3 regions of the Brucella intermedia LMG 3301 genome follow, and region 1 is predicted to be linked to each of the others. Evidence: riboswitches for the same ligand, from Rfam matches in the RefSeq annotation. Region 1 holds a riboswitch; each other region holds the start of a gene.

Region 1 (4,244 bases):
AAAACTGGTCTTTCCCGATCCGTTCGGCCCGATGATGCCAAGAAATTCACCTTCCGCCACGTTTAGCGAAACATTGCGCAAAATCTCGACATTGCCCGCCGACCAGCCGACATTGCGTGCCGAAAGGATCATGACGACGCCCTTCTTTGTCCGAGCAGGAGGGCGAAGGCGGGCGCACCGAACAATGCCGTGATGACGCCAATCGGAAGCACCTGGCCCGGAATGATTATGCGCGACAGGATATCGGCAACGATCATGAAGATTGCTCCAATCAGTGCCGCCGCAGGCAACAGCCTGCCGTGCCGAACCCCGACCACCATTCGGGCGGCATGGGGAATGACAAGCCCGATGAACCCGACAGAGCCGACGATGGAAACCATGACCGCCGTCATCATGGCGCTGACGCCGATCAGCACCGCATAGACGCGCCGGACCGGTATGCCGAGCGAAGCTGCGGATTCCGTTCCGAAGGTAAAGGCATCCAGCGCCCGTGAATGCCACAGGCAGATGGCAAGGCCCACCAGACAGGCAGGCAGGGCAAGGATGACGTCCGGCCAGCGGACGCCTGAAAGATTGCCCAAAAGCCAGAACATGATGCCGCGTGCCTGTTCTGCATTTGCAGCCTTGGTGACGATGAATGATGTCAGCGCATTGAAAAGCTGTGAACCGGCAATGCCGGCGAGGATGATCGCGCTGCTGCCCCGCCCTGCCCGCAGCGCCAGCAAGGACACAAGGCAGAAGGCAACGATGGCTCCGATGAAAGCGCCCAGCGAAAGCGATAGCACACCAGCGCCGATGCCGAGAATGGCGACGCCGACAGCCCCGGTCGAAGCACCCGCAGAAATTCCAAGAATGTAAGGATCGGCAAGTGAATTTCGCAGCAGCGATTGCAGGATGACGCCGGATATTGCCAGCGACGCGCCGCAACATGCGGCGATGACGGCACGGCTGAGGCGATAACTCCAGACGATGCCCTCATCGATGGGTTCGAGCGCATATCCGGCGTTCCACACCCGGTTGGCCACAGTCTTGGCAACCACGTCGAGCGGTATCGCCGTTTCGCCTATCGCAGCCCCAAGCCAAAGGGCGACGAGAAGCAGGACAAGGGAAAAGACCAGGAAAGACACGCCGGAGCGTGCCCTTCCCTTGCGTTTCAAGCCTGTTGCTGTTGCCCGCGCCGTCACTTGTCGAGGTCCGAGGCGGCGATATCGGCGGCAAGCGTTTCGATGCCCTCGATCACGCGAAGCGATGTGCTCATCGATTGCGCATCCATGTCGAAGACATGCTTGTCCTTCACCGCAGGCATCAGCTTCGTGACAGCATCATTGTCGAGGAACTGGCGCTTGACGGCAATGTCATCAGCCGGATAGCGGCGGCGATCCAGCTTTGCGGCAACGATCATCGACGGGCTCGATTTCGCGATCGTCTCCCATCCGACTGTCGGCCATTCTTCCTCGCTGTCGATCACATTCCTGATGCCGAGCGCCGAAAGAATATAGGCGGGCGCACCGAACTTGCCCGCCACATAGGGGTCAGCGTCAACCTGTGTGCTGGAGAACCAGACGACTGCAGAAAGATTTTCGCCTTTGGACGAAATTTTCTCACGCGCCGCTGCTTCGCGGGCCTTCAAGTCGGCGACGAGTTTCTCGCCACGGTCCTGCACGTTGAAGATTTCCGCCAGTTCGGTGATTTCCTGATAGACGATATCCATCTTGAACGCTGCCGTGCGAACGCCGTCGCCGCCACCGGAATTATCCTTGCCGACGCAATCGGATGGCGACGTGTAGGCCGGAATGCCAAGCTCCTCGAATTGTTCCCGGCTTTGCCACAATGCCCGTGGGCCCGACATGCCACTGAAAATCAGCCGTCACGATTTCCGGCTTTTCCGCCAGAACGCTTTCAAAGCTGGGATCGTTATCGGCGAGCCGCTTTACCTTGGCGTTGGCCTCCTCGAAACCCTTGAGGACAGGGCCGAACCAGACCGCCGTCCCGACAAGCTTGTCGCCGAGACCGAGGCTATAGAGAATTTTCTGCGCTGCTCTGCCCGACCGCAACGGCGCGGCTTGGCGCCTGCTTGAAGGTGACATCACGGCCGCAGTTTTTCAGCGTCAGCGGATATTGCGTTTCTGCTGCCTGTGCAGCCGGACCGGCTGCCAGAAATGCGACCGCGCAGAGAGCGGCACGAAACGGCATATTGCCTGGAATTTTCATGGGAATCCCCGAAAATGATAAGAGAAACGAGCCCTGTCAGGCGGCGGAAAAAATCCCGCGCGAAAGACGGACAGGCATATCCGGGGACATGTCGAAATCATGCGATGACGATGGAAGGAAGCGTCCTGCGACGCGGAAAACTGTCATAACCGGCTCCTGCTCCGGGCATCCCCGCCCGTGACAATGGACAACACTAGACGGCAGGTCTCCTGGCTCGCGAATATCTGCTGTTCATCTGCCTTCCCGCGTTTCTCCGGCGCAGTGGCATGACGCTTTCAACGTCACGAGGATGAACGGCAATCCGCTTACAGTTGCGGGGGCAGCCACGGTCTCGGCCCCTTTTCGGGTCGTCCTCACCGTGTTCCCTATTAATCCCCTTCGCTCTCGGTCGGGGAACCGTCGTTACACTATTACGTTGGCCCGCTGCCGCCGTCAAGCAGGTCTCGACGGCTATTTCCGGCGCGCGATCTTCAAGCGATTCGAAAGCGTGTCACTTAAATTGCGGCCAAACTATTGTCGCATATGCTGGCCTATTGAATTTGTTTTCGCTAATCTCCATGTAGTTTGCTCCCGCTAGGAAAGCGGGACTTTGGGGAGGTCCGCCGCAGGGCGGCAATATATTCCGTTGGGAGGACATATGCGTAGATTTATTCTGGCCCTGACGTCGGTAGCGGCGTTGGCTATGGCAGGCTCTGCTTCCGCAGAAGACTACAAGGTGCTTGCGCCTGCTGCTCCGGGCGGCGGCTGGGACCAGACAGCGCGCACGATGCAAAGCGCACTTCAGGACGAAAAGATTTCCGGCAGCGTGCAGGTCATCAACGTTCCCGGCGCTGGCGGCACCATCGGCCTTGCGCAGTTCGTGAACCAGAACAAGGGCGATCCGAGCCAGCTGATCGTGGGCGGCTATGTCATGGTCGGCGCGATCCTGACCAACAAATCGCCGGTTACCCTGGAACAGATCACGCCGATTGCCCGCCTTACCGGCGAATATGAAGCCATCGTCGTTCCGGCTTCTTCCGACATCCAGAACATTGGCGACCTTGCCGCGAAGCTCAAGGCCGATCCGGGCTCGGTTTCGTGGGGCGGCGGCTCCGCAGGCGGTACAGACCACATCACCGCAGGCCTTTTTGCCAAGGCCGCAGGCGTCGATCCGACCAAGGTCAACTACATTGCCTTCTCTGGCGGCGGCGAGGCGCTGGCGGCCATTCTCGGCAATCAGGTGACCGTCGGCATTTCCGGCTACGGTGAATTCGAATCGCAGATCAAGGCCGGTACGCTGCGCATCATCGGCATTTCGAGCGACGAGCGCGTGGAAGGCATCGACGCACCGACCTTCAAGGAAGGCGGCGTGGACGTTTCGATCCAGAACTGGCGCATGGTCGGCGCGGCTCCCGGCATCACTGCCGAGCAGGAAGCTGCCATCAATGCCGATATCGAGAAGATGGTGAAGTCGGAATCCTGGCAGAAGGCGCTGAAGGACAAGGGCTGGGCGGATACCTACCTTGCCGGTCCGGCATTCAAGGAGCAACTGGCCAAGGACGTTGCCGCGACTGAAACCATCCTCAAGGAAATCGGTCTCGTCAAATGACAGGATCAGGCCAGCATGAAGAGCGCCGCCCCGAAAGGGCGGCGCCAGACTTCGCCGCACTCGTCATCGCTCTCGTTCTCGCAGCTGTCGCCATCGCCATTGCCTGGTCGACAACCTATGGCAACGATGTGACGAGCTATTCCCCGGTCGGCCCGAAAACCGTGCCCTATGTCGTCGCAGCCGGATTGTTCGGCCTCGCGATCTGGACCGTGTTCGAGGCGCTTCGCGGCGACTTCCCCGAACGTGAGCATCAGGAAATCGCGCCGATGGCGTGGATAATCGGCGGTCTGGCCCTCCAGATGCTGACGATGAAGACTGTCGGCTTTTCCCTGTCCACCGGCCTGCTTTTCGCAGCGACCGCACGCGGCTTCGGCTATCGCAAATTTTGGATCAGCGTTCCCGTGGGCATCGTTTTTGCCTTCGTGATCTGGTTCATCTTTGCACG
Region 2 (4,244 bases), 800 kb from region 1:
GAGCCATAGTAAATCCGCTCGCGGGCGAGATAACCGTGCAGGTTCATCTGACCGAGGCCGATGGCATGGCTTTCATCATTGCCGCGGGCGACCGACGGCACGGAGCCGATATGGCTCATATCGGAAACGGCAGTCAGGGACCGGATGGAGGTCTCGATGGTCTTGCCGAAATCGGACGAGTCCATTGCTGCTGCAATGTTGAGCGAACCGAGATTGCACGAAATATCCTTGCCGAGATAATCATAGGACAGGTCTTCGCGGAAAACGCTCGCCTCGCTCACCTGAAGGATTTCCGAGCATAGATTGCTCATGGTGATGCGCCCGTCGATCGGGTTGGCGCGGTTCACCGTGTCCTCGAACATGATATAGGGATAACCGGATTCAAACTGGATTTCCGCCAGCACCTGAAAGAACTCGCGGGCATTGATCTTCTTCTTGGCAATGCGTGCATCATCGACCATTTCACGGTATTTTTCGCTGACCGAAATCTCGGTCAGCGGCATGCCGTAAACCCGCTCCACATCATAGGGCGAGAAGAGGTACATATCCTCGTTATTCTTCGCCAGTTCGAAGGTGATGTCCGGAATGACGACGCCGAGCGACAGTGTTTTGATGCGGATTTTCTCGTCGGCATTTTCGCGCTTCGTATCGAGAAACCGCATGATGTCCGGGTGATGCGCATGCAGATAAACCGCGCCCGCGCCCTGCCGTGCGCCAAGCTGGTTGGCGTAGGAAAAGGAATCTTCAAGAAGCTTCATCACCGGAATGATGCCGGATGACTGGTTCTGGATCTGCTTGATGGGTGCCCCCGCCTCGCGAATATTGGTAAGGCTCAGGGCCACTCCCCCGCCCCGCTTCGACAATTGCAAAGCCGAATTGATGGAGCGCCCGATGGACTCCATATTGTCCTCGACCCGCAGCAGAAAACAGGAAACGAGCTCACCGCGCTGCTTCTTGCCTGCATTGAGGAAAGTCGGCGTCGCAGGCTGGTAGCGTCCCGAGATAATCTCCTCCATCAGATCGCGTGCGAGTTGCTCATTGCCACGCGCCAGCGCCAGCGCCACCATGCAGACGCGGTCTTCATAGCGCTCCAGATATCGCTTCCCGTCGAATGTTTTCAGCGTGTAGCTGGTGTAATATTTGAACGCGCCGAGAAATGTCGGGAAGCGAAATTTCTTCGCATAGGCTTCGTCGAAAAGATCGCGCACGAAGTTGAAGGAATACTGATCCAGCACTTCCTGCTCATAATAGCCTTCGCTCACCAGATAATCTAGCTTTTCCCGAAGGTTATGGAAAAAGACCGTGTTCTGGTTCACGTGCTGGAGGAAATATTGGCGCGCCGCCTGCCGGTCGCGGTCAAGCTGGATTTTTCCCTCGTCGTCATAAAGATTCAGCATTGCGTTGAGCGCATGATAATCCAGCCCGTCGGTGGATTTTGACGGTTTGCTGCTGGAGCCCGCCGTTTGCAGTCCATCCTGCACCAAGGGCCGAGCTTCTCGCTCCCGTATCAGGGTTGTGTCTGCCGTGTCCAAAATTGTTCCATCCCGTTTTTGACATTGCCAATGTCCTCGTCGGTTCCCAGAAGCTCGAAGCGGTAGAGGTAGGGAACCCGACATTTGGCGGAGATAATGTTGCCGGCGATACAGAAAGCCTCGCCGAAATTGCTGTTTCCCGCGGCGATCACGCCGCGGATGAAAGAGCGATTGCTCTCGTCGTTGAGAAAGCGGATCACAGCCTTGGGGACAGCGCCCTTGGAACCGCCGCCGCCATATGTGGGCGTGACGAGCACAAAGGGCTCGCGCACCTGCAATCCGCCTGAACCGTCCATCGGGATACGGTTTGACCGCATTCCAAGCCGTTCAACGAACCGGTGCGTATTTTCCGACCGGCTGGAGAAATAGACGATCAGGCTCATGTGACCACAGGCCTCAGGCTAGAGAGCTGATCATATCGGGCCGGAAGCCCGCCCAATGGGATTCGCCTGCCACAACCACCGGCACCTGGCGGTAGCCCATGCCCTTCACGAGATCGAAGGCGTCCGCATCGGCAGAAATATCGATGACTTCATATTCGATGCCCTGACGATCGAGGGCGCGCGTGGTGGCGGTGCACTGGACGCAGGCGGGCTTGCTGTAAACGGTGACGTTCATTTTTTTCTCGCTGGTTAGAGCGCATCCCGAAAAGTGGGAACCCGTTTCGGATGAGATGCGCGACAAGACAAACAGACAGAGCATTTCCAACGGTTCATGAAAAAACAGGGAATGCCCTGGAAGGACGCAAAAAGCCGTTCGCGCATCGCGAAATGCGCGTTGAAAGGCACATGACAGGGGAAAGGCCAGCCGCACCAACAAGCAGCCTGACCGCACAAACTATCCCTGGAAGGGAGGACCGGAACTGAAACTGAATAGACTGAACATGGACTTCACCCCGAAGCTAAATCCCAGCAAAAGTGCAAAGCGGTTTTGCCGGGGAATGCGTAAAAACAAAGCGGGAAGTTCGAGGCAGCAACCGGCAAGGCAAAGCTTGCCATACAAGATTGCGCGCCAACCGGACACCCCGCCCGTGGACGTACTCGTTCAAGGCAGGTCTCCTGGCTCACGGATCAACATTCTGCCCGCCTTCCCAGCCTGAGCCAGTGACGTGATGGACAGAACTCTCCGCTTACAGTTGCGGGGGCAGCTCCGGCATTGTCGCATCCATCATGGATGAAACGCACCGGATTCCCGTCTTAGCTTTCGATCCGACGAATCGAAAGAACCTAGAACACTATATATAGTAGTCGAAGTTAAAAACTCGTCAACGGATAGTTGGTGACAAGGCATGAAAATTAGCGGGGTCGTTCGAGCGCGCCCCTCAATAGCGGGCATTGTCGCTGCCTATTTAGCGGGCGTGATCGGTTTCGGCCTGAATTCCGGCTTGATAGCCTTGAGCGCCATGCGGTCCACCAGAGCGGGAGCTATAAGCTTCAACCACCGCCCCAGCCGCATCTGCCTGGTCATCAACACTTCGCGTTTGCGCGCCTGGACACCCGCCAGCATCAGCCGCACGGCTTCCTCGACCGGCATCATGTCATCCTCGCGCACGCCGCTCGTTCCAAGAGCGGCACCGCTTGCGCCATAGCCTACTTTGCGAATGTCGGTTTTGACGACACCCGGATAGACGATTGTCACGGAAATGCCGCTGGGGGTCAGTTCGGCGCGAAGCGCCTCGCAGAAGCCTGAGAGGGCGAACTTCGTTCCGCTATAGGCCGTACGCCCCGGCACGCCGATGAATCCGGCCACGGATGAGACAGCGACGATCCGCCCCCTGCTGGCAGCGAGATATGGAAGTGCGGCATGGATAGGCCAGACGCTGCCCCAATAGTTCAACTCCATCAGGTCATGCATCCAATCGAGATCATCCGGCTTGATTTCGGCGAAATTGGCATGGGCCGACATGCCCGCATTCACGATCAGCGTATCGATGCGGCCATAGGCGGAAACCGCCTTGTCGATCAGGGCGATGCAGGCAGCGCGATCCTTAACGTCGGTGGGTATCACAAGGGCCGAGCTGCCCAGTTGCCGCAATTCGGCGGCAAGCCTCTCCAGCTTGTCCACATTGCGCGCAGCGAGCACCAGAGCAGCACTGGCACGGTCGCGCTGGGCGATCTGCCGCGCGGTTTCAGCGCCGATACCATCCGATGCTCCCGTTATGATCGTCACGTCCATGCCAGGCCCTCCCCTGCCTATCGATCCGACGACAGGCAAGGTACAGGCAGGGCAATCAGTGCGTCCAGTGGTTTAGACCTTGCGCGATAGAATTGCAGCGAGAGCGAGACCGCCGATCAGCGATATGTGCTCCAGCGCCACCGTCATATCCCGGAAAGCTTCTTCTCCTTCCTTCGCCCAGAACGGGTGGGCAACGGGAATGGTCAGGATCGTAAAGACGGCAAGCGCGCCACAAGCCAGCCAGGTTCCGCGATTGAAGATGATCATCAGCGATCCGCCAATCTGCAAAAGCAGAGTTGCGCTGTTGAACAGCCAGCCCGGATGAAGACCAAAGCTTTCCATTTCCGCAGCATTGGCGCCGAAGTCGAAGAGCTTGGCCAGCCCACTCGACCAGAAAACGAAGGTAAGGACCACCCGCGCCAGCAAAAGGCTGGCACGGGAATCGAGGATGTTGGCGATGAAACGCGGCATCGGTCAGCCCTTTCCGCCCGTGATACGGATAACCTTGAATGCGACTGCCACGGCAATTGCTGGCGC
Region 3 (4,244 bases), on a different contig from region 1:
CAGGCGCGCGTTCTCTGGAACTGCGCACCAGAATATCCGGCTTTTCGAGCACCAGTTTTTCCAGTGATAGCGGCGCAGAACCACTGACGCCTGCCTTGTCGGCTAGATTATCAAGTCCGGCAAGGCGAACTGCTTCATCGACCAGCGTGCCCCGACCGGATGTGTAACTGTTGGCGTAATAAAGCGCGACCGTCTTGCGACGGACAGGCTGCTGGATTGCCGCTAAAGCAGCTTTCATCTTATCGATTTCCCGGCTGGCTTCCGCCTGTCTTCCGAGCAACTCGCCCATGCGACGCAGATGATCTTCTATATCGCTGAACGAGCGGGCGGGTGCGAACTCTTCCACCCGTACGCCGAGCCTCCGCAATAGTCCAACCGTCGCTCGCGAGGAGAATGTTCCCGCCAGCACAAGGTCGGACTTCATCAGGAAAACTTCTTCTGCCTGCGCATGGTTGGCCGGCAACTGCCGGGCTTTCGCAGCCATGACGGACAATTCCGGGTCCTGCGATAGATAGGAAACCGATTGTAGCTGCCCTTCCCTGGCCAACAGTATTGCGAGCTGATCGGTACATACATTGATGGAAACAACCCGCTTTGGACTATCCGCTGCATCTGCCGGATTTCGAACGAAAAGGGCGAGCCCCGCCGCGAGGCAGAAGCTGATGATCCAGTTTGCGGATGCCCTTTTCATTCTCTGTTCAGCCTCAGAAATTCCGGGTCAATCCGACATTGATCGTACGTCCTGGCGCAATATAGCCAGAGCTGGACTGATAGTCCTTGTCAAATATATTCTCGACCGAAAACTTCAGTTGCGATTGCTTGTCGATGGAATAGAGCGCCACGAAATCAGCGGTCACATAGTCACCGAGTTTCTTGTTGTTCGCAGCGTCCGCGTAGCGGGAGCCGCCGTAGATCAATCTTGCAGTCAGATCGAGCTTTTCAATCGGCGTGAAATTGACCTCAGCCGCCGCCTTGAAACGTTCACGATAGGGAAGATCGTTTCCGGTGTCTTCATCGATAGGCCGCTTGAAATCCACCATGCCTTTGGCACCCCACTGGTCGTTGAAGCGGTGGTCGAGCGTCGCTTCAAAACCGGTAATGTGGGCTCGGTCAACGTTCACCGGCAACCAGAGATGTGTTTGCTCGTTTTCTCTCCAGCTGATGCCCTGCTTTAGTCTGGTATCGTAGAAAGCCATATCCAGACTGGTGCGAGCGCTGATCCGCCAATTCAAACCGAGTTCATAAGAACCCGATTTCTCGGGGTTCAAATCAGGATTTCCCGACAGCGGATAGTAAAGATCATTAAATGTCGGCGCACGGAAACCGGTTGCGTAAGAAGACCTCAGCACCAAATCCGGCAAAATTTCATAGCTTGCGCCAAGGTTATAAGTGGCGACGTTGCCGAATTGACTGTTGTGGTCATAGCGAATGCCACCGTCAACGCGCAACGCCTCATATTCCAGCGAATATTGACCGAACACGGCAGCCAGGTCGCGGCTGGTTTCATCATAGGCAACCGTGGTGTTGATCTCCTCACGATAGGCTTCCACGCCAGCGGTGACCGTATGACCAACGTTGCCGGTATCGAAGCTCTTCTCGGTCGATCCAAAGACCCCGTAACGCCTGGTTTCAAACCGGTCAGATCCGTTCACGCCCTTGCGGAAGTTACGGCTATTGTCGATACCGGTGCTGAATTCCAGTGTTGACGACCAGTCCGCCGAATGATCGATCCGCGTTCCGATCTTGCCGTTAAATGCCGTGCTGTCAGCCTGGTTCGGCGAAGGCGCTTTGGCGTCATACTGGTTACGCCCCCGGCTGAAGAGACCATCTGCATAAATCCTACCCCAGTCGAAATCCTTCGCCAGCGCAAAGTTGAAGGAGCCCTGCAGAAATCCATCGCGGTCAGGCTCATGACCGTACGCATCCGATGTGGTGAAGTCATATCCTTGCGTGCCGGTGATGGCCGCGCCGAAAGCGTAATCGACACCATCTTTGCTGCGCCCCTGAACGGAACCGGAAACATAGCCGCCCCATGGATGGCTGACCCCGGTAGAAAGACTGCCGCACCAGGAACGCTCGCCACAGGCGCCACCCTGCTTGGTAATGATATTGACCACGCCACCCATGGCGTCGGCGCCATACTGGGCAGAATGAGGGCCTTTTGCGATCTCAATGCGGTCGATTGAGCTCAGGGGAATATTCGCCAATCCCGTTGCGCCGCTTGTCGCGGACGCGGTGCGCACGCCATTGACCAGCACGACCGTTTGCGTGGCGGACATCCCACGAATGAAGATACCAGCCGAAGAGCCCTGTCCGCCATTCGTCTTGATGGAAATACCGTTATAGGATTTCAGCAGTGACTGCAGATCGGGAGCGGCCGACCGCTCGATATCCGCGGAATCGATGACAGTCACCGATGATGTTGAGCGCTGCAGTGAAGACGCGCGGCGCAATGGCGTGACCACGATTGTATCGAGAACGACGCTGCCCTCGCTTTCCGGCAGGTTTTGCGCAAGCGTCACAGACGGTAGTGCAAGAACACTGGCCGATACCAATAGAACCGATGATTTCAAAAGATGCATTTTTTCCTCAACCTGCCGTATCGGAGGACCGATGACCGGCTTTTCCTCTCACCGCAGGTTGAAGTGATAGTGGCGTGATACGCCCTTCTTCCCGGCGGCAACATTTCAACAATGTCACCGCCACGGACAGCCGCGCCTGGACACACCCCGTATCCATGCATGGGTGACCGGATACGGCAGGTCTCCTGACTTTCCGGGTCATCGCTTTTCCGCCGCCTTCCCGATCGCACGATAGCTTTCAGTGGCTTTCACCGCTTGCACGGCTGTGGAGGATAGCTCTCCGGTTACAGTTGCGGGGGCAGTCGCGGCATCAGCCCGAATGGCTTCACCGTGTTCCCTTTTCATCCGCCTGAACAGCGGAACCGTTTCCTGATGATTGCGATAGCAACATGGTTAAGGATTCGCAACTGCGACGAAGCGCAATCCGGGAGAGAAAACTGAATCACATTGGCAAGGAATGGATTCAGCCTCCTGTTTTCAAAGAATTTTCCTATCGCAGGAACGCACGGAAACGCTGGAGCGCGAAGTAGAAAAGCAACGAGCCGATCACTATCAGGGCCAGAAACTGCGGCCACACGACGCTTAGCCCTGCACCGCGAAACAGGATCGACTGCGCCAATATGACGAAATGCGTGTTTGGCGCAGCCAGCATGATCGTCTGGATGATCTCAGGCATGCTTTCACGAGGGGTTGTGCCTCCTGAAAGCACTTGCAATGGCAGAAGTACCAGCATCAGCAGCATTCCGAACTGCGGCATGGAACCAGCCGCGGTCGCCAGAAAGATACCAAGACTGGTCGTCGCAAAAAGCTGCAGCGCCGCACCGACGAGGAACAACGACACCGATCCATAGATGGGAACAGCGAGCAGTCCCTGCACCACCACGACCAAGGCAAAAGCTGAAGCAATCAGGACGACCAGCCCCATAGACCATATTTTGCTGACCATGATTTCGACGGGCGTTACCGGCATCACCAGCAGATGCTCTATGGTTCCGTGTTCGCGCTCTCGAATAAGGGCTGCGCCCGTCAGAATGATCGACAGCATCGTCACCGACGAAATCACATTGTTGATCGCCCCGAACCAACCCTTGTTCAAATCCTGATTGAATCTCGCCCTCAGATTGAGTTCGACGGGTGTTTGTGCGCTGCCGCGATAGCGATTGAGAAATTCGTTCACCTCGCTCGTCACAATTGCTTGCACGTATCCTCCCCCGGTAAAGGCCTGGCTCATCCGCGTCGCGTCGACATTAAGCTGGATCGTCGGGGAACGCCCCGCCAGAAGATCCCGCTGAAAATTGGGCGGGATGTTGAGCGCGAACGTGTCCAGACCTTCATCCATCCGGGCATCCATTTCATAAGATGAAATGAGTTTCGGAGGTACGAAATATGGCGGATAGAACGCTGTCGTGATGCGGGCCGAAACGGGTGACTGATCCTCATCGACAATCGCTATGGCCGCATTGTTGAGCGTTTCGGGCATCGCCTTGGAAGCCGTGTAGATCGCAAGCGTAAAGGCATAGACGATGAGGATCAGCAGCATCGGGTCGCGTGCGAGGCCCCGCAGTTCTTTCACACCAAGGTGGACTATGTTGGATATCCGCATCTCAGCCCGCCTGTTTCTTGAGAAGAATGATGGCGAGCGCCATGAGTACCGGCACCGCG

The links. Region 1 has a riboswitch for cobalamin ahead of OINT_RS17240 (ABC transporter substrate-binding protein). Riboswitches for the same ligand answer to the same signal wherever they lie in the genome.
Positions count from the first base shown of each region.
Region 2: linked by a shared signal. The riboswitch ahead of nrdH (glutaredoxin-like protein NrdH) and the one ahead of OINT_RS17240 (ABC transporter substrate-binding protein) in region 1 are both predicted to bind cobalamin.
Region 3: linked by a shared signal. The riboswitch ahead of OINT_RS07370 (TonB-dependent receptor domain-containing protein) and the one ahead of OINT_RS17240 (ABC transporter substrate-binding protein) in region 1 are both predicted to bind cobalamin.

Region 1 is NZ_ACQA01000002.1:1,040,993-1,045,236, forward strand. It holds gene OINT_RS17230 (ABC transporter ATP-binding protein) at 1-132, opposite strand, end outside; gene OINT_RS17235 (FecCD family ABC transporter permease) at 129-1,184, opposite strand; partial or broken gene OINT_RS17240 (ABC transporter substrate-binding protein) at 1,181-2,211, opposite strand; cobalamin riboswitch at 2,394-2,627, opposite strand; gene OINT_RS17245 (Bug family tripartite tricarboxylate transporter substrate binding protein) at 2,849-3,799, shown strand; gene OINT_RS17250 (tripartite tricarboxylate transporter TctB family protein) at 3,796-4,244, shown strand, end outside.
Region 2 is NZ_ACQA01000002.1:244,519-248,762, reverse strand. It holds gene nrdE (class 1b ribonucleoside-diphosphate reductase subunit alpha) at 1-1,532, opposite strand, end outside; gene nrdI (class Ib ribonucleoside-diphosphate reductase assembly flavoprotein NrdI) at 1,508-1,915, opposite strand; gene nrdH (glutaredoxin-like protein NrdH) at 1,929-2,150, opposite strand; cobalamin riboswitch at 2,564-2,777, opposite strand; gene OINT_RS13635 (SDR family oxidoreductase) at 2,877-3,707, opposite strand; gene OINT_RS13630 (DoxX family protein) at 3,780-4,178, opposite strand; gene OINT_RS13625 (MFS transporter) at 4,182-4,244, opposite strand, start outside.
Region 3 is NZ_ACQA01000001.1:1,540,288-1,544,531, forward strand. It holds gene OINT_RS07365 (ABC transporter substrate-binding protein) at 1-691, opposite strand, end outside; gene OINT_RS07370 (TonB-dependent receptor domain-containing protein) at 705-2,582, opposite strand; cobalamin riboswitch at 2,741-2,964, opposite strand; gene OINT_RS07375 (ABC transporter permease) at 3,073-4,185, opposite strand; gene rbbA (ribosome-associated ATPase/putative transporter RbbA) at 4,187-4,244, opposite strand, start outside.